One region of the Streptococcus sp. Marseille-Q8145 genome, then DNA from elsewhere that is predicted to be linked to it. Evidence: riboswitches for the same ligand, from Rfam matches in the RefSeq annotation. Region 1 holds a riboswitch; the other holds the start of a gene.
The links. Region 1 has a riboswitch for preQ1 ahead of ACWPVL_RS00955 (QueT transporter family protein). Riboswitches for the same ligand answer to the same signal wherever they lie in the genome.
Positions count from the first base shown of each region.

Region 2: linked by a shared signal. The riboswitch ahead of ACWPVL_RS10520 (nucleoside hydrolase) and the one ahead of ACWPVL_RS00955 (QueT transporter family protein) in region 1 are both predicted to bind preQ1.

Region 1 is NZ_CBCOPQ010000001.1:167,438-183,326, reverse strand. Features, by position in the region: gene ACWPVL_RS00970 (hypothetical protein) at 1-447, shown strand, start outside; gene ACWPVL_RS00965 (hypothetical protein) at 530-1,333, shown strand; gene ACWPVL_RS00960 (GtrA family protein) at 1,520-1,960, opposite strand; PreQ1 riboswitch class II at 1,989-2,111, shown strand; gene ACWPVL_RS00955 (QueT transporter family protein) at 2,109-2,624, shown strand; gene ACWPVL_RS00950 (hypothetical protein) at 3,237-3,992, shown strand; gene ligA (NAD-dependent DNA ligase LigA) at 4,283-6,241, shown strand; gene ACWPVL_RS00940 (diacylglycerol kinase family lipid kinase) at 6,250-7,209, shown strand; gene pulA (type I pullulanase) at 7,224-9,521, shown strand; gene ACWPVL_RS00930 (LTA synthase family protein) at 9,657-11,858, opposite strand; gene ACWPVL_RS00925 (class I SAM-dependent rRNA methyltransferase) at 12,220-13,383, shown strand; gene aroD (type I 3-dehydroquinate dehydratase) at 13,380-14,057, shown strand; gene ACWPVL_RS00915 (shikimate dehydrogenase) at 14,047-14,901, shown strand; gene aroB (3-dehydroquinate synthase) at 14,955-15,889, shown strand, end outside.
Region 2 is NZ_CBCOPQ010000005.1:151,288-167,176, reverse strand. Features, by position in the region: gene rpoD (RNA polymerase sigma factor RpoD) at 1-612, opposite strand, end outside; gene dnaG (DNA primase) at 615-2,384, opposite strand; gene mscL (large conductance mechanosensitive channel protein MscL) at 2,554-2,940, shown strand; gene rpsU (30S ribosomal protein S21) at 3,039-3,215, opposite strand; gene ACWPVL_RS10575 (DUF4956 domain-containing protein) at 3,408-4,091, opposite strand; gene ACWPVL_RS10570 (polyphosphate polymerase domain-containing protein) at 4,103-4,834, opposite strand; partial or broken gene ACWPVL_RS10565 (M56 family metallopeptidase) at 5,135-6,637, opposite strand; gene ACWPVL_RS10560 (BlaI/MecI/CopY family transcriptional regulator) at 6,653-7,030, opposite strand; gene ACWPVL_RS10555 (DUF1304 domain-containing protein) at 7,142-7,498, opposite strand; gene ACWPVL_RS10550 (FAD-containing oxidoreductase) at 7,691-9,007, shown strand; gene ACWPVL_RS10545 (NAD(P)/FAD-dependent oxidoreductase) at 9,118-10,086, shown strand; gene whiA (DNA-binding protein WhiA) at 10,119-11,030, opposite strand; gene ACWPVL_RS10535 (YvcK family protein) at 11,027-12,004, opposite strand; gene rapZ (RNase adapter RapZ) at 12,001-12,891, opposite strand; gene ACWPVL_RS10525 (RidA family protein) at 12,959-13,342, opposite strand; PreQ1 riboswitch class I at 13,476-13,520, shown strand; gene ACWPVL_RS10520 (nucleoside hydrolase) at 13,642-14,619, shown strand; gene ACWPVL_RS10515 (LytS/YhcK type 5TM receptor domain-containing protein) at 14,624-15,190, shown strand; gene ACWPVL_RS10510 (aspartate carbamoyltransferase catalytic subunit) at 15,337-15,889, opposite strand, start outside.

The DNA.
Region 1 (15,889 bases):
ATGATTTTATCTGGCGCATTATATACGGTTGCTTTTATTTTGTACTTTATTAGACTATTTCAAAATTTTCAGAAGAATACGCTCGAAATTTTGTATCAAGAGTCTACTTACTCAAATAGAGGAGCAGATTTTCTCGACCGTTTTGTTGTATTTGCAAAAAGGTACGGAGGGCTTATCCTATTCCTAATAGTTATTTTCCGTATCTTTTTCCCAAACTCGGATCTTATTCAGCAAAATGGTACCTTTCGTTCAATTTTTGTAGCCATTAATCCAATAATATTTGTCCCCTTCCTTTACTTTCTGTATGTTTTAAGTGTGAACAATTTTCAAGGCTACTATCTCAAAAAATATTTGGAAGATTACCGCCAGTTATCTGACTACTCCATAGAAGACTGGTATGGGAAAGAGTCGAAAAGATACAAAGAGTCGTTGGATCAGGAAGTTTAGTCAATGCTGGCTTACCCACTCGATTTTTATGGTGATGGTAGCTCCTTTTACAATGGAACCTGAACAAAATAGGAGAAAATAAATGGATAAGATACAAAAAGATATTAATGATGCACTAGAAACAACGCGACGATGGAATATATTAGTAATGATTTTTGTAATGCCATTATTTCTTGTTATATGTATATTTGCCCCATGGTTTGCGATTGCTTTAGGAACATCCATGAGTAAGAATAGTATAACTTTTTTGCAGCCGCTTACTGAATTAGAGTATCAACTAATCATCCCAGAAAAAGTTTTTGGTGTTTTATTTTTAGTTTATTGGGCGATGTATATGATTATTTATATCATTTCAAAAAGAAATAGAATTTATGCTTATTTACTCAATTTACTCGTCTTATTCACTCTTATTCATTTAAGCATTTTTGGACTAATTTTAGGCTTGCAATTCTTTGTTCCTTTTTTAATCATTCGGATTATTTATTGGCTAGCTTATTCCGTAGCAGTTGTCTATATTATTTATAGTCTCATAACAAAGTCATATACTAGAGTTTTTGATATTGACAAGGAGAAAATAAAGAAATATACAAATGTTATCTTGGCTTTATGGTTTATAAATTTTATTGCGGGTATCCTTATTTCAGGGTTTAAAAATTTACTTGCTCATTTACTTTTGGCTATATTACCCATCGCTCCAATCTTTCTCATTATTATCTTAATATCATTGAGTAAATCAACATTCTCTTCACTATTTAATCTTAATGCAGTCAATAAAAATCAAGAGAAATACCGTGAGGAATATGGCTATAGCATTGAGGAATGGTATGGGAAAAAGTCAAAAATGTATAAGGAACATGTTAAGAAGCAACGAGGCATTAGTAAATAAATATCTATCCGAAAATTTCCATCTGGTTTGACTTCAGACTCTGATTGAGGACTATTTTGGTGTCAAAGGCGATATTACTCATCTGACAGCTGAAAATCCCAGCTTGGAAGTCTAAAAATAAAAACATCTGGATCAGAAATATCTGGTCCAGTTTTATTTTTATAGGTGAAAATAGCTGCTCTATTCTTATTTTGCCTTGTTTTTAAAGACAAAAATCTTGCTGAAGACGTAGTTGAGAACGATAATCAGTACTTGAGCCATCAAAGTTTCAATGGTGTTGACCATCTTAATATCGTTGTGGACGAATTGACCAATAATCTGCGGGAAGCTAGTGATAAAGATAAAGGTTAACAGCAAGTTCAAGGCCATAGTTGCCAGCCGGGCTGTGAAAAATTTGACCAATCGCACTGGCCAGCCTTGTCTTTTTTGCTTGAAAACGATGGTATCGTTGGTCACAAAGGCAAAGAGAATGCCCAGAATATCACCTATTATCGTAGCTAGTAGTTCGTTTCCTGTCAGTTCATAGCAGAGCATCCGACTGACGACGGAGACAAGAGTGGTTGCCACACCAAAGAAAAGGTAGGATAGAACCTCATTGTCAAAGAATTTTTTAATCAAAGTTTTCATAAGCATAGTCTATCACATTTCTAGGATTTATGCTATACTAGTGAAGTTGTCGATTTTGAGGAGATAATTTTCCCGTCTGACGCAACCCTTGGCGCTTAACTTCTTTCGCCAAGCATATTACACGCGCTCATGCGCTAAAGGAGAAAACATGAAACAAGAAAACTTATCAGTCCGTGATTTGGTTCAGATTGCCATTGTTGCTGCTATTTATGTGGCCCTTACGATTACGCCCCCTTTAAATGCTATCAGCTATGGTGCTTACCAGTTCAGAATTTCTGAAATGATGAACTTTATGGCCTTTTATAATCGTAAATACATTATGGGAGTGACCATCGGCTGTATGATTGCCAATCTCTATAGTTTTGGAATCATTGATGTCTTTGTCGGCGGCTGGTCAACTTTAGTCTTCCTATCATTGGGTGTCTACCTCTTTAGTCGCTATAAGAATCAATACCTGATTAAAGATTTGCTTCGTTTGGATCACTTCTATTTTGCGATTTTCTTCTCAATTTCGATGGTGACGATTGCAGCAGAGTTGTATTTCTTACAGGGCTTGCCATTCTTCCTGACTTGGTTTACAACGGCTATTGGAGAGTTTGCTTCCTTGATAGTTGGGGCTATCATTATTAACCAGATTGCGAAAAGGATTGATTTGACAAAATAAGACAGCAGAGAGCGGAATTTCCGCTCTTTTTCTGTCCTTTGCTTTCTAGGAAGAATTCGGAACAAATAGAGGAAGATTTTGTGTATTGTGGTATAATGTCCACACTTTACTTAGCAGTCCTAATTTTATATATAGATTGAGTCTCAGATCGCTTTTTTAAATATCAGAAATACATATGACTTTGAATAACTCGCTTCAACTCATCATTTTATGGGTAATTTAAAAAATATATTTTGCAATGATTGTTTCATGCCTAATTAGGTAAATTAGCCATTCTTCGAGCGGTCGTATTTATATTTTCATCGTTTGAGGGAAGATCTTACCGTTTGCAAATTGATGGTTAAGTCGATATATTTTTCCTTCTCAAGTATTTTCCAAATCATTTAAACTTTTTAAAGATAAGAACCACTTTCTAATTAATCAAAGACTACTTCAAATTTTTCAACTCTTGATAACATGAGAAAACCTCCGTAAAATGATTCAATTTATCATAACAAAAAAATACCGAAAAAACACCATATTATATTGGTATGCGTCTGGTGTTGGATGAAATTGACTTTCGAAAACATTAACTATATAATGTCTGTAAACAAGAAATAATGAGGTAACGATATGAATAAAACAGAATTACTGTTACAAAGACTAGATGATATTGGTCAGTCTCTAAAAGATTCTAGACAAGCACTAGCTTTGCTGGCACTTGGTTCTTGCGGAGCAGAAAGAGAACGATTGGATCAGTACTCAGATTTGGACTTCTTTGTTATTGTAAAAGATGGCTACAAGCATGCCTATATCCAGGACCTAACCTGGTTAAGTAAGCTAGAACCAATTGCATTTCACTACCAAAATACAGTGGATGGACATAAAGTTCTATTTGAAGATGATGTTTTTTGTGAATTTGCTGTCTTTGAAGCTCATGAACTAGTAAACATTCCCTTCGCTGAAGGCAAGATTATCTGGAAGGAGGTCGGTTTTGATGGAACAATCTGCCAACCACAAAGATTGCCATCAAAAGAAAATAGAGACCGTGAATGGCTGTTGGGAGAAATTTTATGCAATCTCTATATAGGACTAGGTCGCTATCAGAGAGGCGAAAAATTTGCTGCTTATGATTTCATCCAAAACAGATCCGTCAAGCTTTGGACCGAACTAATCAATTTGGAAAAAACTTCTAAATCTAATTTTATAGATATTTTTAACAGCAACAGGCGATTTGAAAAAGGTTATCCAAATGAGGCCAAACAATTACCCTACTTTTTGCAAGGTTACGAACTAATCTCTGAATCTGCTCAGGCACTCCTAGAATATCTTGATAAACACTATCCTCTTAACGCATTTATAAAAGAAAAAATTCGCAATTTATTATAATAGAGACTTTCCAAAAAATGACCTAAATTCCAAAAGTTAGTTATCTTTGTCAACTGTAGTGGATTAATGAAATTTTAAAATCTGTAGAGGATAATTGATGTCCTCTACTTTTTTATGTTCAGAGTGAGAAAGATTCATTTCTTAAAGTTGCCAAAGTTAAAAAATCCAAAGGTTAGTATTTGATTGGTTTAATCAGAGACTAAAAAGTGCCTTTGAGGTTACTTTTTTAGTTGAGCTTAGCGTTTACTTTAGCTATTGGACTGTTGGGTGAGGTGTGTTATAATAGAAGTATGAAAGAAAGAATGTCAGAATTAGTCAAATTGCTCAATCGATACGCCCATGAATACTATACGGCAGACAGGCCAAGTGTATCGGACAGCGAGTATGACAGACTCTATCGTGAGCTAGTGGAGTTAGAAGAAAAGTGCCCAACTGATATCCTACCTGATAGCCCAACGCATCGGGTGGGTGGGAAGATTTTAGAAGGATTTGAAAAATATCCACACCAGTATCCTCTCTTTAGTTTGCAGGATGCTTTTTCACGTGAAGAATTAATGGCTTTTGACCAGCGGATTCGCAAGGAATTTCCCCAGGTTTCCTATATTTGTGAGCTCAAGATTGATGGGCTTTCTATTTCCCTGACCTATGAAAAGGGAATCTTGGTAGCAGGGGCGACTCGGGGAGATGGCTCTGTTGGTGAAAATATCACGGAAAACCTCAAGCGGGTCAAGGATATTCCCCTGACTTTGAAAGAACCGCTGGATATTACGGTTCGTGGAGAGTGCTACATGCCCAAGGCTTCCTTTGATGCGGTCAATCAGCTGCGGCAGGAGAACGGTGAGCCTGAGTTTGCCAATCCCCGCAATGCGGCAGCAGGAACCTTGCGCCAGTTGGATACAGCGGTTGTGGCCAAGCGCAATCTAGCAACCTTCCTCTACCAAGAAGCCAGTCCGACTGAGGCTAGAAGCCAGGAAGCCGTCTTAAACAAGCTGGCGTCTTTGGACTTTTCAGTTAATCCGATTCATTTTCTAGCGGATTCGATTGATGCCGTTTGGGAGTTTATTGAAAAGATTGCTCAGGAGCGGGATAGTCTTCCTTATGAGATTGACGGTATTGTCATCAAGGTCAATGACCTGGCGGTGCAAGAAGAACTTGGCTTTACGGTCAAGGCACCTAAGTGGGCCATCGCTTATAAGTTTCCAGCTGAGGAAAAGGAAGCCCAGCTTCTGTCTGTTGACTGGACAGTCGGCCGGACGGGAGTTGTGACTCCAACGGCGAACTTGACGCCAGTTCAGCTAGCGGGGACGACTGTTAGCCGAGCAACCTTGCACAATGTGGACTATATTGCAGAGAAGGATATTCGTCAGAAAGACACCGTTATCGTCTATAAAGCGGGGGATATTATTCCTGCTGTTTTGCGCGTGGTGGAGTCTAAGCGGGTCTCAGAGGAGGCTTTGGAAATACCAAGTCACTGTCCGAGCTGTGAGAGTGAGCTGGTGCATTTCGAGGACGAAGTGGCTCTGCGTTGTATCAATCCGCTCTGTCCAGCCCAGATCAAGGAAGGCTTGATTCACTTTGCCAGCCGGGATGCTATGAATATTACTGGCCTTGGTCCAGCAGTGGTCGAAAAGGTCTTTGATAAGAACTTGGTCAAGGATGTGGCTGGAATTTATCGACTTTCTGTAGAAGATTTGCTGACCTTGGACGGCTTTAAGGAAAAATCAGCGAATAAATTGTATACTGCTATTCAAGCTTCCAAGGAAAACTCAGCAGAGAAATTGCTCTTTGGTCTGGGAATCCGTCACGTGGGAAGCAAGGCTAGTCGGATTTTGATGGAGAAATTCCACGATATGATCAAGCTGTCTCAGGCAAGTCAAGAGGAAATATCTTCCATTGACAGCCTAGGGACAGTTATCGCTCAGAGTCTGCATTCTTACTTTGAGCAGGAAGGCAGTCAGCTTCTGCTGCAAGAATTACAAGAAGCTGGCGTCAACCTAGACTATCTAGGGGAGAAAGTGGCAGCTGATGCCGCTCTCGCTGGCAAAACAGTCGTATTGACCGGAAAATTACAAAAATTAACACGGAATCAAGCTAAAGAAAAGTTGCTGAGCTTGGGTGCAAATGTCGCTGGAAGTGTGTCTAAAAAGACTGATTTGGTGGTGGCAGGTAGCGATGCAGGCAGCAAATTAACCAAAGCTCAAGAACTTGGGATCGAGATTCGAGACGAGGACTGGCTAGATAGCTTGTGAGGCTGAGTATGGAAAATAAAATAAAAAAAGCAAGATTAATTTATAACCCAACTTCTGGGCAGGAAATTATCAAAAAAAATATTGCCGAAGTCTTGGATGTCTTGGAAGATGTTGGCTATGAGACCAGTGCCTACCAGACGACTCCAGAGCCTTTCTCTGCTCAGCGAGAAGCTGAAAGAGCAGCAAGAGCAGGTTTTGATTTGGTTATAGCAGCCGGTGGAGATGGGACTATCAATGAAGTAGTGAATGGAGTTGCAGGCTTAGATGTGCGCCCCAAGCTGGCTTTCATTCCAACTGGTACGACCAATGATTATGCGCGTGCCTTGAAAATTCCCATGGGAGATCCAGTGGCTGCAGCTCGTATTATCGAGAAAAACCAGACGATTCAGATGGATATCGGCCGGGCTTATGGTAGTAAATACTTTATCAACATTGCGGCGGCAGGCACTCTGACAGAGCTGACTTACAGTGTCCCTAGTGAAGTCAAGACCCGTCTAGGCTATCTGGCTTATGTAGCCGAAGGAGCCAAAATGCTGCCACGCTCCAAATCGCGTAAGGTACGGATTGAGCATGACCATGGTGTTTTTGAGGGCAAGATTTCGCTTGTCTTTGCAGCCTTGACTAATTCTATCGGAGGCTTTGAAAAACTAGCGCCAGATACAAAACTGGACGATGGAAATTTCACCTTGATTCTTGTAAAAACGGCCAAGTTGTTTGATATGCTTAGTCTCATCATACAAGCAATTAATGGTGGCCAACATGTGACGGATGCTAATGTTGAATATCTGAAAACCAGCAAATTGAAGCTAGAAGTATTAGATAAAAAAGCTCCCTTTATGTTGAATCTAGACGGTGAGTACGGAGGAGATACACCAGTAGAATTGGAAGTTTTGCACAATCATCTGGAGTTTTTCGCCAATATAGATGAAATCGATGAGAGCGCTCTTTCCTTAGAAAAATTAGAATGAAGAGATAAATGAAAATGCTAGACTATAAAGTCATTGTCCATTACCACAATCCTAAGGGAGATTACTTTTCTTATGATTTGTGGCAGTGGCAGACAGATCAGTGGGGAAAAGAAGCACCTTTTTCTAAACTAGATTATTTTGGTATCCAGGGAGAACTATCTTTTAAAAGTTGGGAGCCTCTTAGTCAGGCTCATGTGATTGTCAAGCGTTCAGACTGGTCCAGCCAATCTTGCGACTACCACATTGACTTATTGCCAGTTCATTTGCCTACAGAGGTGTGGTTGATTGAAGGAGATCACCAGGTCTACTATTCCTTGCAAGCGGCGACGACGAGCCACCAATATTCGCGGCGACGTCCTCATAATTTCGATGTGGCCATGCGGTCGGATTATTTTGATGAATGCTGGGGCTACCAAGGTTGGCTTGGGCATCGTCTGCGGGGGCAAGTAAATGAGTTTAAAGTTTGGGCTCCGACAGCCAAAAAAGTTGAATTGCTAGTCTATGAAACTTCGGATAATCAAGCAGCTGTTTATAAAGAATTCTCTATGGAAAAGGGAGAGATTTACTCGCACGATCATGCTAAAAATACAATCGGAGTTTGGTCGGTGGAAGTGCCAGAAGATTTAGCTGGCAAGGGCTACCAGTATCATGTTCATTTTGAAAACCAGCATTTTTTGACGCGCGATCCTTATACAATCGCCACCTGTCCTGATGGCAAGCGCTCAGCTATTGTTGCTGAACAGGACAAGACTGTTGCTGGTTTTAAGGTATGTCAAGGCAAGGAGGCAACTTGGCGTTTAGATAATCCGAATCAAGCGGTCATTTATGAGATGCATATCCGCGATATTAGTAAATCGCCTAGTTCCGGTGTCGCAGAGCATTTGCGAGGGACTTTTTTAGGTGCTTGTCAAGGAGGCACTAGAAATAGTCAGGGAGATCAGACTACTTTTGATTACATTCGCAATCTAGGTATCAATGTCGTGCAGCTCCAGCCGGTTTCTGACCGACACAAGGACTATGACGAAAATGGCCAAGTTACTTATAACTGGGGCTATGATCCACAGAACTACAATGCACCAGAAACTAGTTTTTCTTCTAATCCGAATGATCCGGGTCAGGCCATCCGAGATTTGAAAACCATGATTCAGGCTTATCATGATGCAGGGATTTCTGTGACCTTAGATGTGGTTTACAATCATATTTATTCGACCTTCGACTCAGCCTTTCAGTCAACGGTTCCCGATTATTACTACAGGATGAATCCCAACGGTTCTTTCCAAAACGGTACCGGAGTTGGCAGCGAGACGGCCAGTGAGCATGAAATGTTCCGCAAATTCATGATTGATTCACTTCGCTATTGGGTAGAAGAATTCAATGTGGATGGCTTCCGTTTTGATCTGATGGGAATCCATGATGTCACCACCATGAATATCATCCGAGAAGAAATGGATAAAATTGATCCACGGATTTTGCTTTATGGTGAAGGTTGGGATATGGGAACAGGCCTGATGCCAGAGGACAAGGCTAAGAAAGACAATGCATATCAACTGCCGCGAATTGGCTTCTTTAATGATACTCAGCGCGATGCGATAAAGGGTGCTGAAGTCTACGGTGGTCTGAAAGCTGGTTATGTGAGCGGACAAGCGACGGAAGATATCATAGCCAAAGCCATTCTGGGTAGCAGTGAGTTAGGCTCCTATTTGACACCAACTCAGGTTCTTAATTATGTGGAGGCGCATGATAATTTCAACCTGCATGATTTGCTGGTTGACTTGCACCCAGAAGATGATGAGGTCACTCGGACCAAAAGAATTGAGCTGGCAACAGCTATGAACTTGCTTATGCAGGGTATGGCATTTATGGAATTGGGCCAAGAATTTTCCCGCACGAAACTAGTAGGAACAGGCGAAGAGGGCCAAGTCCTGCCTAGCGACCGTGACAGAGCAATGAACAGCTACAATGCTCCCGATGCTATCAATCAAGTGAATTGGGAATTGATCAGCCAACATCAGGAGAGTATTGACTATATCAAGCAAATCCTTCGCTTAAAGACAAGTCAGAAGGAATTTTCTTATCAAACCTATGAAGAGATTTACAAACATGTCTTTGTAAAAGAAGCCTTTGCCGGCAGTGGTATCGTCATTTTTGAGATTAAAGATGAAAAACATTATGAAATCATTTTTAATGCAAGTGGACTGCCATATTACCTTGAGAATGCGGATCACCTGCGTTTGTTGGTCGGAAATAGTCGTCATAAGAGACCCTTCTATGTGGAGAATCTGACCGCTTCCGTTTTTGAAGTGATTGCATAATATGAATAAAAATAAGAAAAGGTTGAAGACAGGCTTTGCAGCTTAAGTCTTCAATCTTTTTTTGTGCTTCAAAAATAAAAAAACTCTCCCTCAACATTTTTCAATGTTTTAGGAAGAGTTGAGTAGCCTCATAGATTAGGGACTGGCACTTGAACTGGAGGAGCTAGAAGAGCTGGAGGACTCTCCGCTAGTTCCCTCTTCGCTGCTAGTGCTAGAGTGAAATTGTTCTGGGTGAAGTACTCGATAACTTGGTGAATTAAAGAGATCCACAGAAGATACACCGCCACGTTTTGAATAAAGACTGGTTGATTGGTCGCCTTTTTCTTTCTCAATGGCCTTGAGGGCTTTCAAAGAGTTGATGTAATTGTAATCGTCAGGATTGACTTTTCCTAGATTATTGCCTGTGTAAAAGCGGAATAGGTCCCCTGTCTGAATAGCATCGCTCATTTTCAGTTGTGTATTTGCGGCTGTTCGGATAGCTTCTAGTTCAGCTGTTGTTGATTCGTCTGGCAGAGTGATCTCCTCACCAGTTTGTGTGTTGTAAATGCGGCCGCTATAACTTGTGTATTTTGGTGTTACAAAGTTATTGGTTGAGCGGAAGGCCACGATTTGCTGGTGCTGAGGTGAGAGGAGGTCTTGCCCGACTTGAAGGTAATTTTTGGAGTCAATCCCCAATAAATGCTCCAAGGTTGGCAGCATATCGATTTGTCCGCCAAAGGTATCGATGATTTTTCCCTTTTCCATTCCAGGTATCACGACCATGTATGGCACTCTCTGCAACATGGCATTGTCGTAACTAGACCAAGTCTCAGAATTTTTATTGATCAAAGGTGCCAAAGCTGGATTACGGGAATTGGAAATTCCATAGTGGTCGCCGTAAAGGACGATAATTGAATTTTCATAGAGTCCAGCTTCTTTCAGGTAGTCAAAGAAAGCTTTGACAGCTGAGTCGAGGTAGTTTGCTGTTGCAAAATAGCCATTGATGGTTTCGTCTTTGGTATCTGCCAGTGGGAAACCAATCTCATCGCCAATCAGACTGGTCGTATAAGGATAGTGATTAGAGACGGTGATGTATTTGGCATAGAAAGGCTGCTGCAAATGTTCCAGATATTTGATGGAATCTTTGAACATAATCTTATCGTTCAAACCATACTGGAAGGAGTTGGTCTCGTCTTGCTTGGTAAAGTAAGACGCATCGAAGAAATAATTATAACCCCATTGCTTGTAGGCTGTGTTGCGGTTCCAGAAACTACCTGTATTTCCATGGAAAACAGCAGATGTGTAGTCTCCATTTTTTGATAGGATAAAAGGTGCTGCTTGTTGGGTATTGGTACCGCCGTAGTTTACCATGAAGGAGCCTTGGTTGAGACCAAAGAGACCCGTTTCAATCATGGTCTCCGCATCGGAAGTCTTTCCAGCCTTGACCTGATTAAAGATATTTGAAAAAGCCAAAGTTGAGTTGGAGTGGTAAAGGGAGTTGAGGAAAGGCGTAACTTCATATTCCTTGCCCTCCATCTGCAGTTTATAATCAATAAGAAACTGCTGGAAGCTTTCTAGATGGACATAGATAACATTGCGACCTTTGGCAATACCATAGTATTCAGAGTTTGGCTCAGCATAATGGGATTGGATATATTGTTGAACGGGTTCTAGATCCTTGGCAGAGGCTTTGGAACGCTCTTTATTAGCAGCATAGGTTTGATTGGCACTGTAGCCCAGGAAGGCAGGAAGACCAAGGGCGCGAACGACATAGTAATTTGAAAATCCGCGTGTCAGGAGCTCAGGACGATCAATTTCTGCTAGGAAAAGATTGGCCGAAAAGAGCATCGCTGATAGGGACGTTACAGCAAAGCTGGCGCGGAAATTAAACCTACGATGATCCAAGCAGATATACTTTTTATAAAAAAGCCAGCCCAGAATTGGAAAATCAATGATATAGATAGCATCCCAAGGGCGGAAGAGCTCCATGGCTGCTGCCCCGAGACCTGCAGACACCTTGCTAGAGGCCAACATGGTATTAACTGTCACAAAGTCGGTAAACTCACGGTAGTAGATGGAGTTTGAGACCAACCAGACAAAGAGCATGATGTAGATAGCCGTGCTGACACAATAAAAAAGCTTGGTCGGCTTGATATAAAGGGCGAGTCCAATCAGTAAAAGTCCAATTGGGAAAGGGTTAATCAGAGCCAGAAAAATTTGATAGGCTCCTTGAATATCTAAATTAAAATCAACGGTATAAGCCCACATGGTTTTTAACCAATAAATCGTGAGCAAGCTCAAGACGAAACCGAGCCTTGTACTCATAAAATTGAGTAAATTCTTGGTTATTTTTTTCACAGAAAGATACTTCCTTGTCTTATTTCCTAAAAATTCTCTTCTTCTAAGTATATCACAATTTTTCAAGATGAGGAAAAATTGAGGTGATTTAGTGTTTAGTTTATTTTATTTGTAAGGTAATTTAATAAGGGCAATTATTTCCTAGCTTCAAGATTGTTCGCAAAAATATCTAAAATTAAACAGGCTTTGTTTCAATATTAATGATGGAAAGTGGGAATAGGGAAGCTTACTTGAAAGTCCGCCTGATAAAATAAATATTTAATATATAAAATGTTGGAGATTTCTTCTACTAAAACAAGTATTATTTGAAAATAATAAATATGCTTTGAGAATTTTCACAATATTTGGTATAATAATGCTTATGAAGAAACTTACTGTTAATAAACAGACAGAGGAAAAGTTGAGAAAAGGAATTTTAGTTCTAGATAAGAATGATTTTCCAACTCTTTCATTCACCGATCAATGTGTGGAATTGCATAGTCAGCAGGGGAAGTTCTTGGGAACGGCTTATCTCTCCTTACAAAATAAGGGGCTTGGTTGGCTGATTTCCTATGCTAAGGTAGAGCTGAACTCAGCTTTCTTTCAGCATTTGTTTGAAAAAGCTAAAGACAAGCGTTTCTATTACCGTCATGCGGAGGATACGACAGCCTATCGCCTGTTTAACCAAGAAGGTGACGGTTTTGGCGGTTTTACGGTTGATATCTATGAGAAATATGCCGTTTTCTCTTGGTACAATTCCTTTGTTTTTTCAATTAAGGATCAGATAGTGGCTGCTTTCCAGCAGGTATTTCCTGAGGTCGCTGGAGCTTACGAGAAGATTCGCTTCAAGGGCTTGGACTATGAGTCTGCCCATCTCTACGGAGCAGAAGCGCCAGCCTATTTTACGGTTTTGGAGAATGGCGTTCGCTATCAAGTTTTCATGAATGATGGCCTGATGACTGGGATTTTTCTGGACCAGCACGAGGTACGGGGGAGTCTGGTTGACGGCTTAGCTAGCGGAAAAAGCCTGCTCAATATGTTTTCTTATACAGCAGCTTTCTCGGTGGCAGCTGCTATGGGCGGTGCCAGTCAAACAACTTCGGTGGATTTGGCCAAACGTAGCCGCGAGCTTTCCCAAGCGCATTTTGAAGCCAATGGTTTGGATTTAGAGCCTCATCGTTTCGTGGTTATGGATGTCTTTGATTACTTCAAATACGCCAAGCGTCACGAGTTGAAATATGATGTGATTGTCCTTGATCCGCCGAGCTTTGCTCGCAATAAAAAGCAGACTTTCTCTGTTGCGAAAGATTGCCATCGTTTGGTGGCTCAGGCCTTGGAAATCTTGAGTCCGAAAGGAACATTGATTCTTTCGACCAATGCAGCCAATGTCTCTAAAAGTAAGTTTAAAAAAGAAATTGAAAAAGGATTTGCAGGAGTTCCTCACCGCTATCTAGCGGAATATGGCCTACCAGCAGACTTTGTATACAATAAGAAAGATGAGAATAGTAACTACCTAAAGGTATTTACAATTAAGGTGGATAAATGAAATTAGTCGTTTCAATCATGCCCAGAAGTTTAGAAGAGGCTAAAGCAATTGATGTGAGTCGTTATGATGATGCTGACATTATCGAATGGCGCGCGGACTTTTTGCCGAAAGAGAGCATTCTCAACGTTGCTCCTGCTATTTTCGAGAAATTTGCTGGTCGTGAATTGCTCTTCACGCTGCGAAGTCGCGGAGAAGGTGGTGAAATTGATCTGTCAGATGATGAATATGTTGCTCTCATCAAAGAAGTGGCCAATTTTTATTCGCCAGACTATGTTGATTTTGAATACTATTCGCATAAAGATAAATTTGAAGAAATGCTCGAGTTTCCAAATTTAGTTCTCAGTTATCATAATTTTGAGGAAACGCCTGAAAATATGATGGAAATTTTGTCAGAATTGACAAGTTTGGCACCAAAAGTGGTCAAAGTTTCTGTCATGGCTCACAATGAGCAGGATGTCTTGGATCTGATGAACTACACTCGTGGATTTAAGATTTTGAATCCTGAGCAAGAGTATGTAACGATTTCTATGGGAAAAGTCGGAAAGATTTCTCGCTTAGCTGCAGATTTGACAGGTTCGAGCTGGTCTTTTGCTAGCGTTGAACAGCCGAGTGCACCGGGTCAGGTTTCCCTAGCAAACATGAAGGTTGTGCGGGAGATTTTAAATGAAAATTGATGGCCATACTCGTCTAGCTGCAGTGGTTGCTAAGCCGATTAAGCATAGCATTTCACCATTTATTCATAATACTGCCTTTGAGAAGACTGCTGTCAATGGTGTCTACCTTGCTTTGGAAATTGAAGCAGAGGATTTAGAAGCGACCGTTGCTAATATCCGAAGGTATAATATGTTTGGGATAAATTTGTCAATGCCCTACAAGCAGGAAGTCATCCAATATCTTGATGAATTGGCTCCCAGTGCCCGTCTTATCGGGGCTGTGAATACAGTGGTGAATAAAAATAGTATATTGATAGGATATAATACGGATGGCAAGGGATTTTTTAAGAGCTTGCCGTCTTTTGCTATTCAGGGCAAAAAAATGACCATTTTAGGTGCTGGAGGAGCCGCAACAGCTATTATCGCTCAAGCTGCTTTGGATCAGGCAGAAGAAATCTTTGTCTTTACTCGGCAGGCATCCTATGATAAGACCGTCAGCAAGATGGCAGTTATCAGCCGCCAGACTAAGAGTAGGATTCATGTTTTTAACTTAGAAGACTTAGCTACCTTGCAGGATAAAATTAACCAATCAGACCTTCTGGTCAATGGAACAAGTGTGGGTATGGATGGAAAAACTTTGCCATTAGCTGAAAGTATTCAGCTGCCGAGCCAGATTTTAGTTGCGGATGTGATTTACAAACCTTTTGAAACACCTTTTTTAAAGTGGGCTCGAAGTCAGAAGGTAGTGGCAGTGAATGGTCTGGGTATGTTGCTTTATCAGGCAGCAGAAGCTTTTGAGCTTTGGACAGACCAATCCATGCCCTGTCAGGAAATTTGGCAGCAGCTAGAAGCTCTGTATAAATAGTCACTCGTACTCAGCTCCTTTAAGGTTGGAGCAGGAAAAACAAGGAGGCGCTTATGAAATTGAATGTAAATCTCCCCCATCATCCCTATGATATTACCATCGAAAAAGGAGCCTTATCTCAGGCTGGAAACTGGCTGAGTCAGCTGTGGCAGCCTCAGAAAGTGGTCATCGTCACGGACAATCGAGTGGCTCGACTCTATGCGGAAAAGGTCAAGCTGAGCTTGGAAGCGGCTGGATTTGAGACTTTTGTCTTTGACTTTTTGGAAGGCGAAGCCAGCAAGAACTTAAAGACCGTCAACAAAGTCTATGAGTTTTTGGTCAAGGTTGGTCTGACCCGCAGCGACGGCATTGTAGCCTTGGGAGGCGGAGTCGTCGGTGATTTGGCGGGCTTTGCCGCTTCGACCTACATGCGGGGCGTTCATTTCGTGCAGATTCCGACCAGTCTGACAGCTCAAGTGGATTCCTCTATCGGTGGTAAGACAGGTGTCAATACACCTTGGGCCAAGAATATGGTCGGGACTTTTACTCAGCCTGATGGAGTTCTGATTGACCCTGAAGTCTTGCAGACTTTAGGGCAACGTGAATTGATTGAAGGTATGGGCGAGGTTGTCAAGTACGGCTTGATTGAGGATAAGGAACTCTGGGATGAGCTGTCAGAAATGGATGGCAGTCCAGAGTCGATTTTAGAGCATGCTGAAAGCATCATTTACCATTCCTGTGATGTTAAACGTAAGATTGTAGTTGAGGACGAGCTGGATAATGGCGTCCGCCTCTATCTGAATTTCGGCCATACTATTGGGCATGCTATCGAAGCGACAGCGGGCTATGGAAAAGTCATGCACGGTGAAGCCGTGGCGATTGGCATGGTACAGGTTTCTCGTGTCGCTGAAAAGAAAGGCCTCATGCCAGCCGGAATCACAGAAGACATCATCCATATGTGTCAGAAGTTTGGCTTGCCGGTGGATTACCAGCCTTGGAATGAAGCTGC
Region 2 (15,889 bases), on a different contig from region 1:
AGCTTGGTCAGCAATCGCACGGGTAATGGCCTGACGAATCCACCAAGTCGCATAAGTTGAAAACTTAAATCCTTTGGTGTAGTCAAACTTATCAACAGCCTTCATCAGTCCCATATTTCCTTCTTGAATCAAATCAAGGAACTGCATACCACGGCCGACATAACGCTTAGCAATGGAAACAACCAGACGAAGGTTGGCCTCAGCCAGACGCTGCTTGGCTTCCAAGTCCCCCTGCTCTACCAAAATCGCCAGCTCCTGCTCTTCTTCATTGCTAAGAAGCGGCACAACCCCGATTTCCTTCAGATACATGCGGACTGGGTCATTAACCTTGGCTGAATTGCTACCCAAGAGCTCTTCATCGGTCAGTTCTACTTCTTCCTCTTCAGCATTCAAGACACGCGCACTAGGATTTCCTTCCTTATCCGTGATAGAAATACCCGCATCCTGAATGCGTTGCAGCAAATCCTCAATCCCATCGGCGTCCAAAGTGAAAGGAATGACCAGCTGGTCATTGATTTCATCGTCTGTCGCTACACCTGTCTGCTTATGATTGCGGATAAATTCTGCAATTTGAACGTCTAATGTTGTTACTTCTTTTTGTTTTGTAGCCATACCTACTCCATTCTTCTTTTTTGTGCGATTAAGCGCTCCACCTCTAATATAGCGGCATTCTCATCTCCAGTATGCAAAGCTTCTCGAACCTTTTTGCTAATCAGCTGATTATTCTTACGAAGCAATTCGCGTTCCCTAGTCAGCTCAACTTCTGCTAACTCTCCGTCTTCCATCTCCTCTGGCAAATCTTCCTCCAACATCCGATACCAAAGTTGCTGGACTCTTTCTGGTAAGCTAGATAAATCCTGCGAAGTCACTTCACCATTGGCCAGTAAAAGCTCGTATAGCTCCTGCAGTTCCGCCGTATCAAAGGCAAAATCTGTACGAAGCCGGTAGTTATTCAAAACCAGCGGATTATGTACCATCCGATAAAGGATATGGATTTCTGCCTTTATCAGCCGTGATAGCTGTTTAGACAACGGAAGATCTACCAGTACAGGGCTTCTTGGAAATTCCGACTGCTGTCCGCTTCGACTACTTCGCTCAGCCAAACGACTGTTGTTAACCGTATTCTCCACCTGCTGGTAATCAAAATCTGGCAGTAACTCAGCCAACATATAAATATAGGAATTCTGAGCTGTAATAGACTGCGTCTGAGCAATAATAGGCGCCATTCGCTCTACAAATTCAATCTGAGCCTGCAAATTTTCAATATTATCCGGCTTGAGATAACGCAAAAGGAACTCTACATCACTAATTCGCGTTTTGGTCAGAAATTGTCGCAATTCCTCGGCAGAATTTTTTGCAATAAACTCATCGGGGTCCATATTGTCGGGAAAGGATACAATCTCTACCGACATATCTCGCAGCTCCTCTAAAGCCTTGGCTGTCGCAGCCTGACCAGCCCTGTCTCCATCATAAGTCAGAATGACTTTCTTGCAATACTTACGCAAATGCTGGACATGCTCAGGAGTCAGAGCTGTTCCCATAGATGCGACTGCATTTTCAACTCCAGCCCGATAGGCCGCAATCACATCCATGAAGCCCTCCATCAGATAGACCTCATGGCTCTTTTTAATCACCGGCTTGGCCTTATCCAGATGATAAAGCTCATAGCTTTTATTAAAAATAGGGGTGCTGCGACTATTCTTATACTTAGCAGTCTGCGAACCAGCCTCCGAATCTTGCCAGATCCGACCAGAAAAGGCGACAACCTGACCCTTGTCATTGGTCAAAGGAAACATGATCCGGTTCTGAAAAGCATCGTAGACAAGATTATTCTCTGCCAAATTAAAAAGACCCGAGTTCATGATAGTGGACTCATCAAACTTACCAGCCATACTCTTATGAAGATAGTTGCCTTCATTGGGAGCCAGCCCGATTTGAAAATGCTTAATGACTTCATCCGTCAGCCCACGCTGGTAGAGATAAGCGCGCGCTTCTTCTCCTATCTTGGTCGTCATCAGAACCGCATGATAAAACTTCGCTGCTTCTGTATGAATATCATAGAGCGCTTGATGCGGATGATCCTGTCTCGGTCGATCTGCGCTAGCTCTCTCCATACCTAATGAAATGCCCGCTCTGTCTGCGACAATCTGCACAGCATCCATAAAGGATACGCCTCGGTAGTCCTCAATAAACTTGAAAACATCCCCCGACTTGCCACAGCCAAAGCAGTGATAGAACTGCTTGTCCTCTACAACATTGAAAGAGGGCGTCTTTTCGCCATGAAAGGGACAAAGTCCCAGAAAATTTCTCCCAGCCTTGGTCAAGGCCACTGTTTCTCCTATGACATCGACGATATTGACACTATTTTTTATTTCAGAAATCATTTCTTTATCCAATAGACAATACCTCCAATTTATCACAGAATATCACTCTATATTTTATAATAATTTGACGCAAATGTAAAACATTTGATAGGAAAATGACTTGAAATAATTGCTACTTTAAGCTATAATATAACCACAAATATTAAATTATTTTTTGAAAGGAAAAAAAATGTTAAAGGATCTTAAAGAATTTTTGCTACGCGGTAACGTGATTGACTTGGCAGTCGGGGTTATCATTGCGAATGCTTTCGGAGCAATCGTCAATTCATTGATTACTGACGTTATCACTCCCCTCTTCCTCAATCCAATTTTGAAAGCTGCAAACTTGAAGCAAATCGCTGAATTGAAATGGAACGGAATTGCTTATGGTAACTTCTTGAGCGCCGTGATCAACTTCTTAGTAATCGGTACTGTTCTCTTCTTCATCGTTAAGTCTGCTGAAAAAGCACAAAGCCTTGCTAAAAAGAACGAAGAAGCTGCTGAAGAAGCACCAGCTGGACCAACAGAACTTGAAGTTCTGCAAGAAATCAAGAGCTTGCTTGAAAAACAAAACTAATATCCAAACAGCACTGATTTTTTCAGTGCTGTTTTTATTATGTGCTTCCCATTCAAAAGAAAAAAACAGCCAAATCGGCTGCTTCCTCATTCTATTGATTAGAATTTTTTACGTTTACGAGCTGCTTCTGATTTGCGTTTGCGTTTTACAGAAGGTTTTTCATAGAATTCACGTTTGCGTGTTTCTTGAAGAGTACCAGCTTTAGTAACCGCACGTTTGAAACGACGAAGAGCATCGTCAAGAGATTCATTCTTACGTACTACTGTTTTTGACATTTTTTTCACTCCCTTCAAGTCCAAAATCTATATAATGATACCATACATAGAAAGTCGTGTCAAGTATTTTATGTCATTCGTATGTGTCTGGATTTTTGAGGTTTGAGAAACCATATTGCAAACGGAAATACTAAGATATAAGCTTTGCCTAACTTTTGGGATGCAAGTCATTCAAAACGGCTGGTTTTTACTTTACAAGCTCTTTCGTTTTTTTGCTTCTTTCGAGAGGGAAATATTCTTAATCTTTTCATAGCGTAAGAAGCGTTGGATGAGGCGCTGGTCGCTTACATCTGGTTTCAAATCAACCACATAGTCCAACTTGATAAACTTATTGTCAACTGACTGGACCGAGGTCAACTCAAAGCTTTTGCAGGCTGTTTCAAAGATTGCTTCAAAAAGTACTTCATAGTCTAATTCAGCTGGAATCTGAATTTGGACATAACGTCTGGTTTGACTAACCGAACTAAAGCCCATCTTTTCAAAGAGCAACCAAAAGAAGGAAATGAGGAGTGTGAAAAAAACTCCTAGAGTTAAGAAACCCATTCCTGTCGTGATCCCTATCGCTGTCGCCATGAAGATGGACAAAAGTTCTTTGGATCCTCCTGCTGCTGATCGGAAACGAATCAAACTGAATGTTCCTGCTACAGCGACACTGGTTCCCAGATTTCCATTTACCAAGAAAATGATAATAGAGATAATGGCTGGCAAGAGAGACAGCGTGATGACAAACTCCTTGGTATAAATAGTTTGGTGCTTATAGACCTTTGCCAAAATGATTCCCAAAATCAAGCCTGTCACGAGGGAGGCTATTAGAGCTAGGGGGTTAACCTTGATTTCAGCCGAAGAATAGATACTGTCAAATAGTTGTGTAATCATTGTTTCTCTCCTTAAACCTTGACGGCTTGAGGAACCAACTCTTTAGATTTTAGGTAGGCTTTGCCGTATTTTGAGAAGGACTGATCTTCAAGGCCGTATTTGTTCAAAATTTCATACATCCACTGAGGATATTCCCCTGGAACCTTGATTTCCATAATCACCATATCGTCCTTTAATAGAGGATAGCCGTGGCGTCCTGAAGTCAGGTCCACATCATAATCACGGAAGCGGATATTGGAATCAACCGTCACACGAACTTTTTTGTCCTCTGAGCCTTTCATCGAGTAACGGTCATAGTTAATCACCATTTTCGGTTTTAAGCCTGCATAACGCTCCTGCAACAGCTCCACTTCTGTCTTGACCCGCTCATCAGAAATAGTCTGGTCTGCAAGTCCCTTCTCAATAAAATTAACAACCGAAGTCAAATTTGAAACCAGACGATACTTGAAGCCAACATCCTCTGACTTTTTCTTGATCTCCAAAAATACCTGACTATCTTTTGTTGGCTCCGCTGCATAAGTCCGCATCCGTAGCTTTTCACGACCACCTCTTCTAGCAATCGAATCCTGGATCATTTGAAAATCATCATTGTCAAAATAGACATTTGAAATAGTAGACGTTGCGTAATCATCTGGAATGAGGTAAGCATGCATTTCAGCTTCTAAGCGAGCCAAGGTCGCACAGTCTATGATGTACTTTGTTTCAACACGTTGGAAGTTCGTTTGGATTTGTTTTTGTTTCATTTTAATTCTCATTTTATTCTACAAGTGTCGTTTAAAGTTTTAAAAGAAAGAGAGCACTTGCTCTACCATTTTCTACTTTCCGGACAGTATTTTCAAAACTTTATTCTACATTTGTAGTTTATAGTTATACTCTACACTTGTAGTTTTTAAAAGTCAAGAGGAAATGACTAAAATTTTAAAAAAACTTTAAAATTGACCTTAATTTATGAGTTGAAGACTAGATTCTACAAAAAATAAAGATAAAAAAATTCTACCAATCGCTGCTTCTCTCAAGAAATCTTGATTGGTAGAATTTTTTATCTAATCGTCATCATCATCGTCGTCATCGTCTTTGTCATCATCACGATCTTTATCCTTACTCTTTGAGGAGCTAGTTTGAGCAGGAGGTTGGACAGGTGCTGTACTAGTGTTTGTATTTGAATTTGTCACAGTATTGGTCGCAGGAGGCGGAGAACTAACACTTCCCGTCTGACCCGCATTCCCATTCCCACTTCCACCATCAGCTGGAGTCGCTGCAGAAGACGATGATGGCGGAACTTCTTTTTCAACTGTCACTGTCTTTTCGACAATGGTATGCTTGGATTGGACGACTTTTCCAGTCTTGACATTAACAAGCATCTCATGAGCCGTCTGTCCGTGTGAAAAGAGAATCTTATAATTGCCTTTCTCACGTAAAATCTGCACATCCTTAATGTCCTTTTCAGCCAGAGAAAGTTCCTTCAAAACTGTTTCTAAAACCTGACGCTGACTAAGTCCTTCCGCTTTCTTCGACTCTAAGACAAGTTTACTATCTTGTGCGACTGGATTTTCTAAGGCAAAGACCGAGCTAGTCAAGAGCAAAAGTAGAGGAACTGCTACTAGGAAAGAAGCAGACAGAAACTTTTTCGGCAGGCAGCTGTCCATAATACCAATAATTCGCCGCTTAAGATTAAACTTATCCGAGTAAAAACAAGTCGTCAAAGCAATCGGAGTCTTCTTACTACGATCGATCATTGTCAGAATGGTCTCACCATAAAAAGTCCGATAAGCTGTGTCTTTTCTACTCAAAACATCGTAGTCGCAGTACATTCTCCTGCTTCCTGAGTTTCCCGACAGGCAAAACGGACAACCGGATTAAACCAATGCAGGCTCTTAGCGAGAATCGCAAAAAGATTAATCAAGACATCATAGTGCTGATAATGAGTCAGCTCATACTGGAAAATCAGCTGCAGCTCCTCCTCCGTATAGTCCAGCTCCGGCAACACAATCAAAATATCCCTGAATCCCAGCAACATTGGACTCTGTGTCATAGGATAGTGGAGCAGACGAATCTTACTTTTAACGCCCATCTTTTCTTTGATCAAATGCAACTGGAACAAAGTCTCTTCGTCCGCAACCTCTGTCCCCCAACGTTGCAACATCTTTTTGAAACGGATATAAGAATAGGCATATTTCCCTAAGTTAAATGCACAACCAAGCAGCCAGATAACAAAGAATATTTCAAACCAAGGTAGACCCAGAAAAGCCTCCCAGAGATTTGCCTGACTAGCTTTTTCAGCTACTTGAGAAACAGCCTGCCCTCCACTTGTCTGGCTAGCCCTAACGGTTGTCTGAATAGTCGCCCCAGTACTCAGCCGAATCAAACCAGAGCCAAACTGAGGACGGAATGGGAATAAAAAAACTCAGCAAGATTAAAAACCAAGTAAAATACTTGACCTTGACCGAAATCTTGGTTTTAAGGACTGCAAAAAGAAGGCTCAAAAACAGAATCAAGATCGAGGTTGAGAAACTGGTTAAGAGGAAAGACAAAAGGAACTGTTTCATGGATACTACCTCATCTTACTCTTTCTGATTCAGCAAATTACGCAGCTCATCCAGTTCATTTTCTGAAAAAGAATTAGATGAAAAGAGAGTCTTGACAAAGCCTCCCATGGAATGTCCGCTGTAGCGCTTCAAAAAGTCTGACGTCTCTACTTCTAAGTATTCCTCTTCCGAAATTAAGGCCGTATACTGCCTTTCACGTCCCTTGCGAACACTTTCTAAAAAGCCCTTTTCCGTCAAACGAGCTAAGACTGTCAACAAAGTCTGAGGCTTCCAATGGTTATCTTCACCCAGCTTTTCCATGATTTGGGCTGAAGTCGTTGGATTTGGCAAGTGCCAAATAATCTTTAAGATGGCAAATTCACCATCTGGTAAACGTTTAATTGAATGATTCATTATATTCCCATCCTTTCTAAAGTCTCTTCCTAATTTTATTCTACACATGTCTAATAAAAAAGTCAATCATTATGTAAAAATAGAGCTGGGAATCACTATTTCCCGCTCTTTTTAGAAAAATAAACTCAACAAAGTCAACATTGCTAGTCCGCCCTGCTTGAACAAAATTTTCGGATCGCTGGTCACTGCACCGTAAGCAGCTACCAAGATGATATAAACCATAAAAATCCCCAGCCAAACTGGACTAGGCTGTACAAAGGCCGCAATTAAAACCAAAATACCCAGCAAACCATTATAAACTCCTTGGTTTTTGAAAAGTGTATTGACCGACTGCCGCTCCAACTCCTCTTGAGGCATACCAAAGACCCGTGCTGTCGTAGCTGAAGTCGTCGCAATGGTCTCTAGGTACATAATATAGAAAAATTCCAAGGCAACCAAACTTGCCAAAATCAGTGTAAAAATAGACATTTCTTCTCCTTATAGAAATTTATGACGAAAAGAAGTATAACATAGTGCAAGAGAAAGCGCTAAAATTTAGTTCCAATAAAATGGACAAAGTCTATTAAAATGTTTTATGATACCTTTTTAAAATAGGCGTAGCAGAAATGAGCATTTTCTGATCAGATGTGATACAATCTTTTTGAAAAATGGAGGTAAATTATGTTAACCTATGATTTAATTGTCATCGGCTTTGGTAAGGCCGGTAAAACATTGGCAGCCAAAATGGCGGCCCAAGGAAAAAAAGTTGCTTTGATTGAGCAAAGCAAGGCTATGTACGGGGGAACCTGTATCAATATCGCCTGCATCCCAACCAAAACTCTCTTAGTCGCAGCTGAAAAAGGTCTAGCTTTTGACCAAGTAATGGCTGAGAAGAATGCTGTAATCAGCCGTCTCAACGGGAAGAACTACGCAGCAATCAGTGGCGCTGGTGTCGACATCATCGATGCGGAAGCTCATTTCCTTTCAAACAAAGTCATCGAAATCACAGCTGGCGATGAGAAAGAGGAATTGACGGCTGAAACTATTGTTATCAATACCGGTGCCGTTTCCAATGTCCTGCCAATTCCAGGACTGACTGAAACCGAGCATGTCTATGACTCAACTGGCATCCAAAATTTGAAGGAACTTCCTAAACGTTTAGGAGTTCTGGGTGGCGGTAACATCGGCCTAGAATTTGCTGGACTCTACAACAAATTAGGCAGTCAAGTAACTGTACTGGATGCTGCACCTGTCTTTCTCCCTCGAGTAGAGCCTTCTATCGCTGCTCTGGCTAAGCAATATATGGAAGAAGACGGAATCCAGCTCCTGCAAAATGTGCAAACCAAGCAAATTAAAAATGATGGTGATGAAGTTGTGGTTGTGACAGAAGATGGAGAATTCCGCTTTGACGCTCTGCTCTATGCTACTGGTCGCAAGCCTAATGTTGAACCACTGAAGTTGGAAAATACAGATATCGAGCTGACAGAGCGCGGAGCTATCAAGGTTGATAAACACTTGGAAACATCTGTACCCGGCGTTTTTGCAGCAGGCGATGTCAATGGCGGTCTGCAGTTCACTTATATCTCACTGGATGACTTCCGTATCCTTTATAGCTATCTGGCTGGTGACGGCAGCTACACACTGGAAGACCGTAAGAACGTCCCTACCAGCATGTTTATCACACCACCTTTGGCTCAAATCGGATTGACTGAAAAGGAAGCCCAAGAGCAAGGACTGCCGATTGCAGTTAAGGAGATTCCAGTCGCAGCAATGCCTCGCGGACATGTCAATGCTGACTTACGCGGTGCCTTCAAGGCTGTTGTCAACACTGAGACCAAGGAAATCGTCGGAGCGACTATCTTCGCAGCTGGGGCTCAGGAAATTATCAATATCCTGACTGTAGCCATGGATAATAAGATTCCTTACACCTACTTGAGCAAGCAAATCTTCACTCACCCGACTTTGGCTGAAAACCTCAATGATTTATTTGCTATTTAATGTTAAGCCCCTGATGGGGCTTTTACAATCCCTACAAAAATTTAACTACATTTCAACCTCTTTTTGTGGTACAATAATGCTAGTTTATTTTAAAAAGATTGAGGAGAATTATGTCTGAACTGTATGATATTACGATTGTCGGCGGCGGTCCAGTTGGCTTATTCGCTGCATTTTACGCTCATTTGCGCCAAGCCAAGGTTAAAATCATTGATTCCCTGCCTCAGCTGGGTGGTCAGCCGGCCATTCTCTATCCAGAGAAGAAGATTCTGGATGTGCCGGGCTTTACTAATTTGACTGGCGAAGAGTTGACTCAGCGTTTGATTGAGCAGCTGGAAACTTTCCAGACTGAGATTTGCCTCAATGAAACAGTGCTGGATATCGTTAAATCTGATGATGGCTTCTCCATCACGACTTCTAAAGCCCAGCATCAAACAAAAACCATTATCATTGCCATGGGGGGCGGCGCCTTCAAACCGAGGGCTTTGGAGTTAGACGATGCTGAAAGCTACAGCAATCTCCACTATCACGTTTCAAACATCAGCCAATACGCTGGCAAAAAGGTTGTTGTTCTGGGTGGCGGTGACTCGGCTGTTGACTGGGCGCTAGCTTTTGAAAAAATCGCAGAAACTAGCCTGGTTCATCGTCGGGATAATTTCCGTGCTTTAGAGCATAGCGTGGAAGAACTCAAGGCTTCTAGTGTTGAGATTAAAACACCATTTGTACCTAGTCGATTGGTCGGTGAAAATGGCAAGATTACCCACTTGGAAATCAGCCAAGTCAAAGGAGAGGATAGTCAGCTTTTGCCTCTGGATCATCTCTTTGTCAACTACGGTTTTAAATCCTCTGTCGGCAATCTCAAAGATTGGGGCTTGGAGCTCAACCGTCACAAGATTTTGGTCAATAGCAAGCAAGAAACTTCCGTGCCAGGTATCTATGCAGCTGGTGACTGCTGCGGCTACGAGGGAAAGATTGACCTGATTGCGACTGGGCTAGGTGAGGCACCTACCGCTGTCAACAATGCCATTAACCATATCTATCCTGAGCAAAAAGTCCAACCCAAACATTCTACAAGCCTATAAAAAACCGCTGCCGAGCTCAAGCTCAGCAGCTTTTATAATTCATCTGCGATTTTATTGATTTTTCTCAAGCGATGATTGACACCGCTCTTAGTCAGTGGCCGGCTCAGACTATCAGCTAGCTGCTGGATGGAGTAGTCTGGATGTTGGATACGAAGCTGGGCTACCTCCTGCAGATCTACAGGTAAACTCTCAATGCCGATATTATCGCTGATTTTGGCAATATTGTTGATGGTTTTCATACTGGCTGTGACCGTACGGGCGATGTTCGCTGTCTCCGCATTATTAGCGCGATTGAGGTCATTACGCGCTTCCCGCATGAGCTTAAGAGACTCAAACTCAGCCGTAGCTTCCATAGCCCCGATGACAATGAGAAAATCCATGATATCCTCAGCCCGCTGCAGATAAGTAACAGCCCCCTTCTTGCGCTCAATGGTCTTGGCATCCAGCAGAAAACGGCGCATCAAAGCAGCTAAATCCTCAGCATGATCCAAATAAACGGACAGGATTTCCAGCTGGTACTTGCCCGAGTCTGGCTCCCGCATACTACCACTAGCCAGAAATGCTCCCCGCAGATAGGCACGACTGGCTTCATCATCTGACAAAATGGCCTGATCAATCCCTGCCTCGATACCAAAAAAGGAGTCAGCCAAGTGTAGGTCAGATAGGATTTCTTCAACTTTCTGATCCAGAAATACTGTATAAACGCGATTCTTGCGCAGATTAGTCTTCTGATGGTGGCGGATTTCTGATTTGACCTGATAAAGGTCCGACAGCAGCTCATAGAGATGGCGAGCAATCTTGGCATTTTCTGTTGAAATGGATAAGGTGAGGCCGGTCGAAGAAATTCCTAAACTACCAGCCATCTTGATAATGGCAGCCAACTCGTTTTTGTCTTTTACAGATAAGCTTAAAAGCTCTTCTTTTACTTTTACTGTATAGCTCATTTGCGCACCTGTATGATCTGCATCAATTCATCAACAAGCAACTCGCCGTCATGGAAAGCTCCGCCATTTTCCAAACGAAGAAAATTCGAGGAAATAACGCGGGGAACTTGCTCCTGCAGCCCTCGAAAATTATGGTCAACCTGAACTAAATATTCATCAAATTTATTGCTGTTCATATACTCGCGCGGGACTGGCTCGATATTGACCAAGACAGTATCAATGAACTTTTTGCCCAGATGACGATGCAATACTTGAACGTGGTCGCTATCTGAAAAGTGCTCTGTTTCGCCGCGCTGGGTCATAATGTTGCAGACATAGGCCACTTCTGCTTTGGTCTCTAGGAGGGCTTGGCCAATTTCCTCAATGACGAGATTTGGCAAGATGGAGGTAAAGAGAGAACCCGGTCCCAGCACCACCATATCGCTATCCAAAATGCTCTGGACCACCTTTCTACTAGCAACAGGCTTTTCATCATCATAGGTATTGGTCACATAGACCCGCTCTATCATGCCAGTCTTACTGGCCAGATTGCTCTCACCGACAACTTCCGTTCCATCAGTAAACACAGCATGCAGAGTCAGCGGAGTGTCGCTTGAAGGGTAGATTTTACCTGTCGTATGGAAAAACTTGGTCAGAAGCTGCATGGCATTATAGGTCGAACCCTGCATTTCGGAAATGCCAGCAATAATCAGATTACCCAAGGGATGACCTGCTAGAACGCCGTCTCCTTTGGCAAAGCGATACTGGAAGACCTTCTCATAAAACTTTGGCATGTCAGACATGGCCACCAAAACATTTCGAAGGTCACCCGGCGGCGTCAGCTGCTGGATGTTTTTCCGCAGCTCACCAGAACTGCCGCCATCATCTGCTACTGTGACAATGGCTGTGATCTCCACATCCTTTTTCCGCAGGCTGTTTAAAATAACTGAAATTCCTGTACCGCCGCCGATAACTGTAATTCTCGGTTTTCTCATGAGCGGTTCACCGTTTCCTTCCGGCGATTTTTGTCGCGATGACTGGCATTAACTGGCCAGTTTTTCGCTAAATCATCCGCCAAACGCTGTGCAAAAGCCACACTACGGTGTTGTCCACCTGTACAGCCAACTGCAATAGTCAGCACAGACTTTCCTTCCTTTTGATAGCCTGGCAAAATCGGCTCAATCAAGCCTAACAGGTTCTGGTAAAATTCTTCTGACTCCGCATGGTTCATGACATAGTCAAAGACATCCTTGTCCAATCCTGTCTGATTACGCAGCTCAGGTTTATAGTAGGGATTAGGCAGAAAACGCACATCAAAAACCAAGTCCGCATCCAGAGGCAAACCATATTTAAAACCAAAACTCATAACCTCAATGCGGAAACTGTGCAGATCAGCTTGATTTGAAAATTGTTCAGAGATGGTCTTTCTGAGCTCCCGTGGTGTCAGTTCCGTCGTATCTACAACATTTTGACTGAGATTTTTCAGAGGTGCTAAGAGTTCACGCTCCAGTTTGATTCCATCTAAAATCCGCCCGTCGGCGGCCAAGGGATGACTGCGTCGGGTTTCTTTATAGCGAGCCACCAACTCCTTGTCGGCCGCATCCAAAAATAGAATTTTAAAATCAATTTCTGTGCTTCTTTCTAGCTCATCCAGAATATCCTGAATCTCCAAAAAGAAGGAGCGACTCCGCATATCAACAACCAGAGCCAGTTTATCATTGTCAGTGGTTCCTTCAACCAGCTGCAAAAACTTTGGTACTAGGGTCGGTGGCATATTATCAATGGTAAAATAACCCAGATCCTCAAAAGACTGGATAGCAACGGTCTTTCCGGCACCGCTCATTCCTGTCACAATCACTAATTGAATCTTGTGTTCAGCCATTCTTTCTCCCTTCGTCTAACATTTTATTTCTAAAAAAGGACGGGAAACTTCTCCCGGTCCCAAACATTTATTCTACAATCTCAGCAATGACTTCAATTTCGATTTTTACATCACGAGGCAAGCGAGCCACTTCCACTGCCGAACGAGCTGGAAATTCACTCTTAAAGGCTGTTTTGTAGACTTCATTAAATGGCACAAAATCATTGATGTCACTTAGGAAACAGGTCGCCTTGATCACATGGTCAAAATCTGTTCCAGCTGCTTCCAAAATAGCTCCTACATTTTTTAAAACTTGCTGGGTCTGCTCTTCAATCGTTGCACCTACAATTTCTCCTGTCTCTGGTGATAAAGGAATCTGACCACTTGCAAATAAAAGGTTGCCGACGATTTTTCCTTGGACATATGGTCCGATTGCTGCTGGTGCTTTATCTGTTTGTACTATTTTTGCCATTGTATTCTCCTCATTTCTTTTATCTTACTTATTATATCATAAAGTCAAAAGACTGACTATTCTTGTCCCCCTTCCCATTGACTTTTAGGAAATTTTTCTTTATGATAGTAAATGCATAATTCAAAACACTTGTTTTGGACTGGTTCGCAAACTTCCCAGTATAAAAAACTAAGTACCCTTATATTCTAAAGTAATGTAATTGCGCATAGTTTTTTCTGGTGTCCTGCCACTTTGGCAGAACTAACTGAGAGGTTGAGACTGAGGTTTCAGCCTTATTTTATTTCTCAAAAGGAGGACCTATGAAAAGAAAAGTTATTATTGACTGCGATCCTGGCATAGACGACAGCCTAGCTCTGCTCTATGCCCTGCAACACCCTGAACTAGAGGTCGTTGCTTTGACCATAGTCGCTGGAAATGTCCCAGTGGAACTTGGTCTTGAAAATGCCTTTAAAATCCTGGAAAGGCTGAATCGGCTAGATATTCCAGTATATGCAGGAGCCGACAAGCCCTTGGTTCGTGATTTCGTCTCCGCTCAGGATACCCACGGCATGGATGGATTGGGGGAAAGCGGGATAGCAAGAAGCAGTTCCACCCAAGCCCAGCCACAAGCAGCTTATGACTATCTGGCAGACTATTTCCAGAAAAATAGTGACACTTCCATCATTGCACTGGGGCCTTTGACCAATATTGCCTTGGCTCTTAGGAAAAATCCTAACCTTGGGCAGCATCTAGACCGTTTTGTCAGTATGGGCGGCAGCTACAAATCGCACGGCAACTGTTCACCCGTAGCGGAGTACAACTACTGGTGCGATCCGCATGCAGCCCAAGAAACCTACGAAAAACTTGGAAAGAAGATCGAAATGGTCGGTCTAGATGTCACTCGAAAGATTGTCTTGACACCCAATCTCTTGGAATATATGCGTTTTATCAATCCTGAAGTCGCCGACTTTGTCGGAAAAATCACGCGTTTTTACTGGGATTTTCATTGGGAGTATGAACATATCATCGGCTGTGTCATCAACGATCCATTGGCTGTTGCCCATTTCCTGCATGGAGACCTTTGCCAAGGCTTTAACTCCTTCGTCGATCTTGCAACGGAAGGCATTGCCATGGGACAAACGCTGGTTGATGCCTATCATTTTTATGGTAAGCAAGCCAATGCTAAGGTGCTGACCCAAGTAAACAGCCACCTCTTCTTTCAGGATTTTCTCTCCGTGATACTCAACACGTCAAAGGAAATCATCTGCCAAGATCTAGAAACTTTAAATTTAGGATAAAATTATGAAAAAAACAACACCATTTACCATCACATTTACAGCTATCTGCATCGCTCTAAACTATATCGGAGCTAACATTGCCCTTTTTCTAAAACTTCCTGTTTATTTGGATACTTTTGGAACGATATTGGCTAGCCTCATTTTAGGACCTATTTGGGGAGTAGGAACTGCGGTTGCCAGTGCTCTTATTAGCGCTTTTACAACGGACATTTCTGCTATTTATTTCTCTCCAGTAGCCATTCTTTTGGCTCTGCTTGTCTCGGTCTTTTTCACTGCTGATTCAAAACCAAGACTAAACCTCCTCTGGAAAACGGTTCTAGTCTCTCTGCCAGCTACTGCTTTGGCCTCTCTGATCACTGTGATAGTCTTCAACGGAATTACCCCAAGCGGATCTAGTATTATCGTTCAAGGTTTACACGGTTTAGGCTTAGACTTGGTCACCAGTACCATCATTGTCCAAGCACTGACCGACTATGCAGACCGCCTCATCGTTATTGGGGTTAGTCTTGCCTTCATCCCACAACTCAAAAAAGTCAGCCCCAGAATCTTTGCAAAATCCAACAATGCATAAATCAAAAGAACTACTCAGAAACAGTGATTTCGAGTAGTTCTTTTTAGTTTAACATTTGTCTTTTATCCGTCTTTAATGTCAAGTTATAAAAAAGGAGTAGACAGACCCTTCTAGAGTCCAATCCTACTCCAAAGCTACATTTGAGATTAGTTTCGTCCTTTGAGAACAGCCTCAATGATTGCCATTCTGACAAAGACGCCATTTGTCATTTGTTCTACAATTCGAGATTTTGGAGCTTCAACCAAATGGTCTGCAATTTCTACATCGCGATTGACAGGCGCTGGGTGCATCAAGATAGCGGTATCCTTCATACGGTCATAGCGCTCTTGCGTCAAACCGTGGAGTTTATGATAATTTTCCTTAGAGAAAATGGAGTTGTAGTCATGGCGTTCGTGCTGTACGCGGAGAAACATCATGACATCCACTTGGTCAATAACTTCGTCAATCGTTACGAACTTACCATAGTCAGCAAATTCCGCACTTCTCCACTCATCTGGACCAGCAAAGAAAAGCTCAGCACCGAGACGTTTCAAGATTTGCATATTAGATTTGGCTACACGTGAGTGATCAAGGTCACCAGCGATAGCTACTTTCAAACCATCAAAATGACCGAATTCTTGGTAAATTGTCATCAAGTCAAGTAAACTTTGGCTTGGGTGCTGACCAGAACCATCACCACCATTTACGATAGAAGTTGTA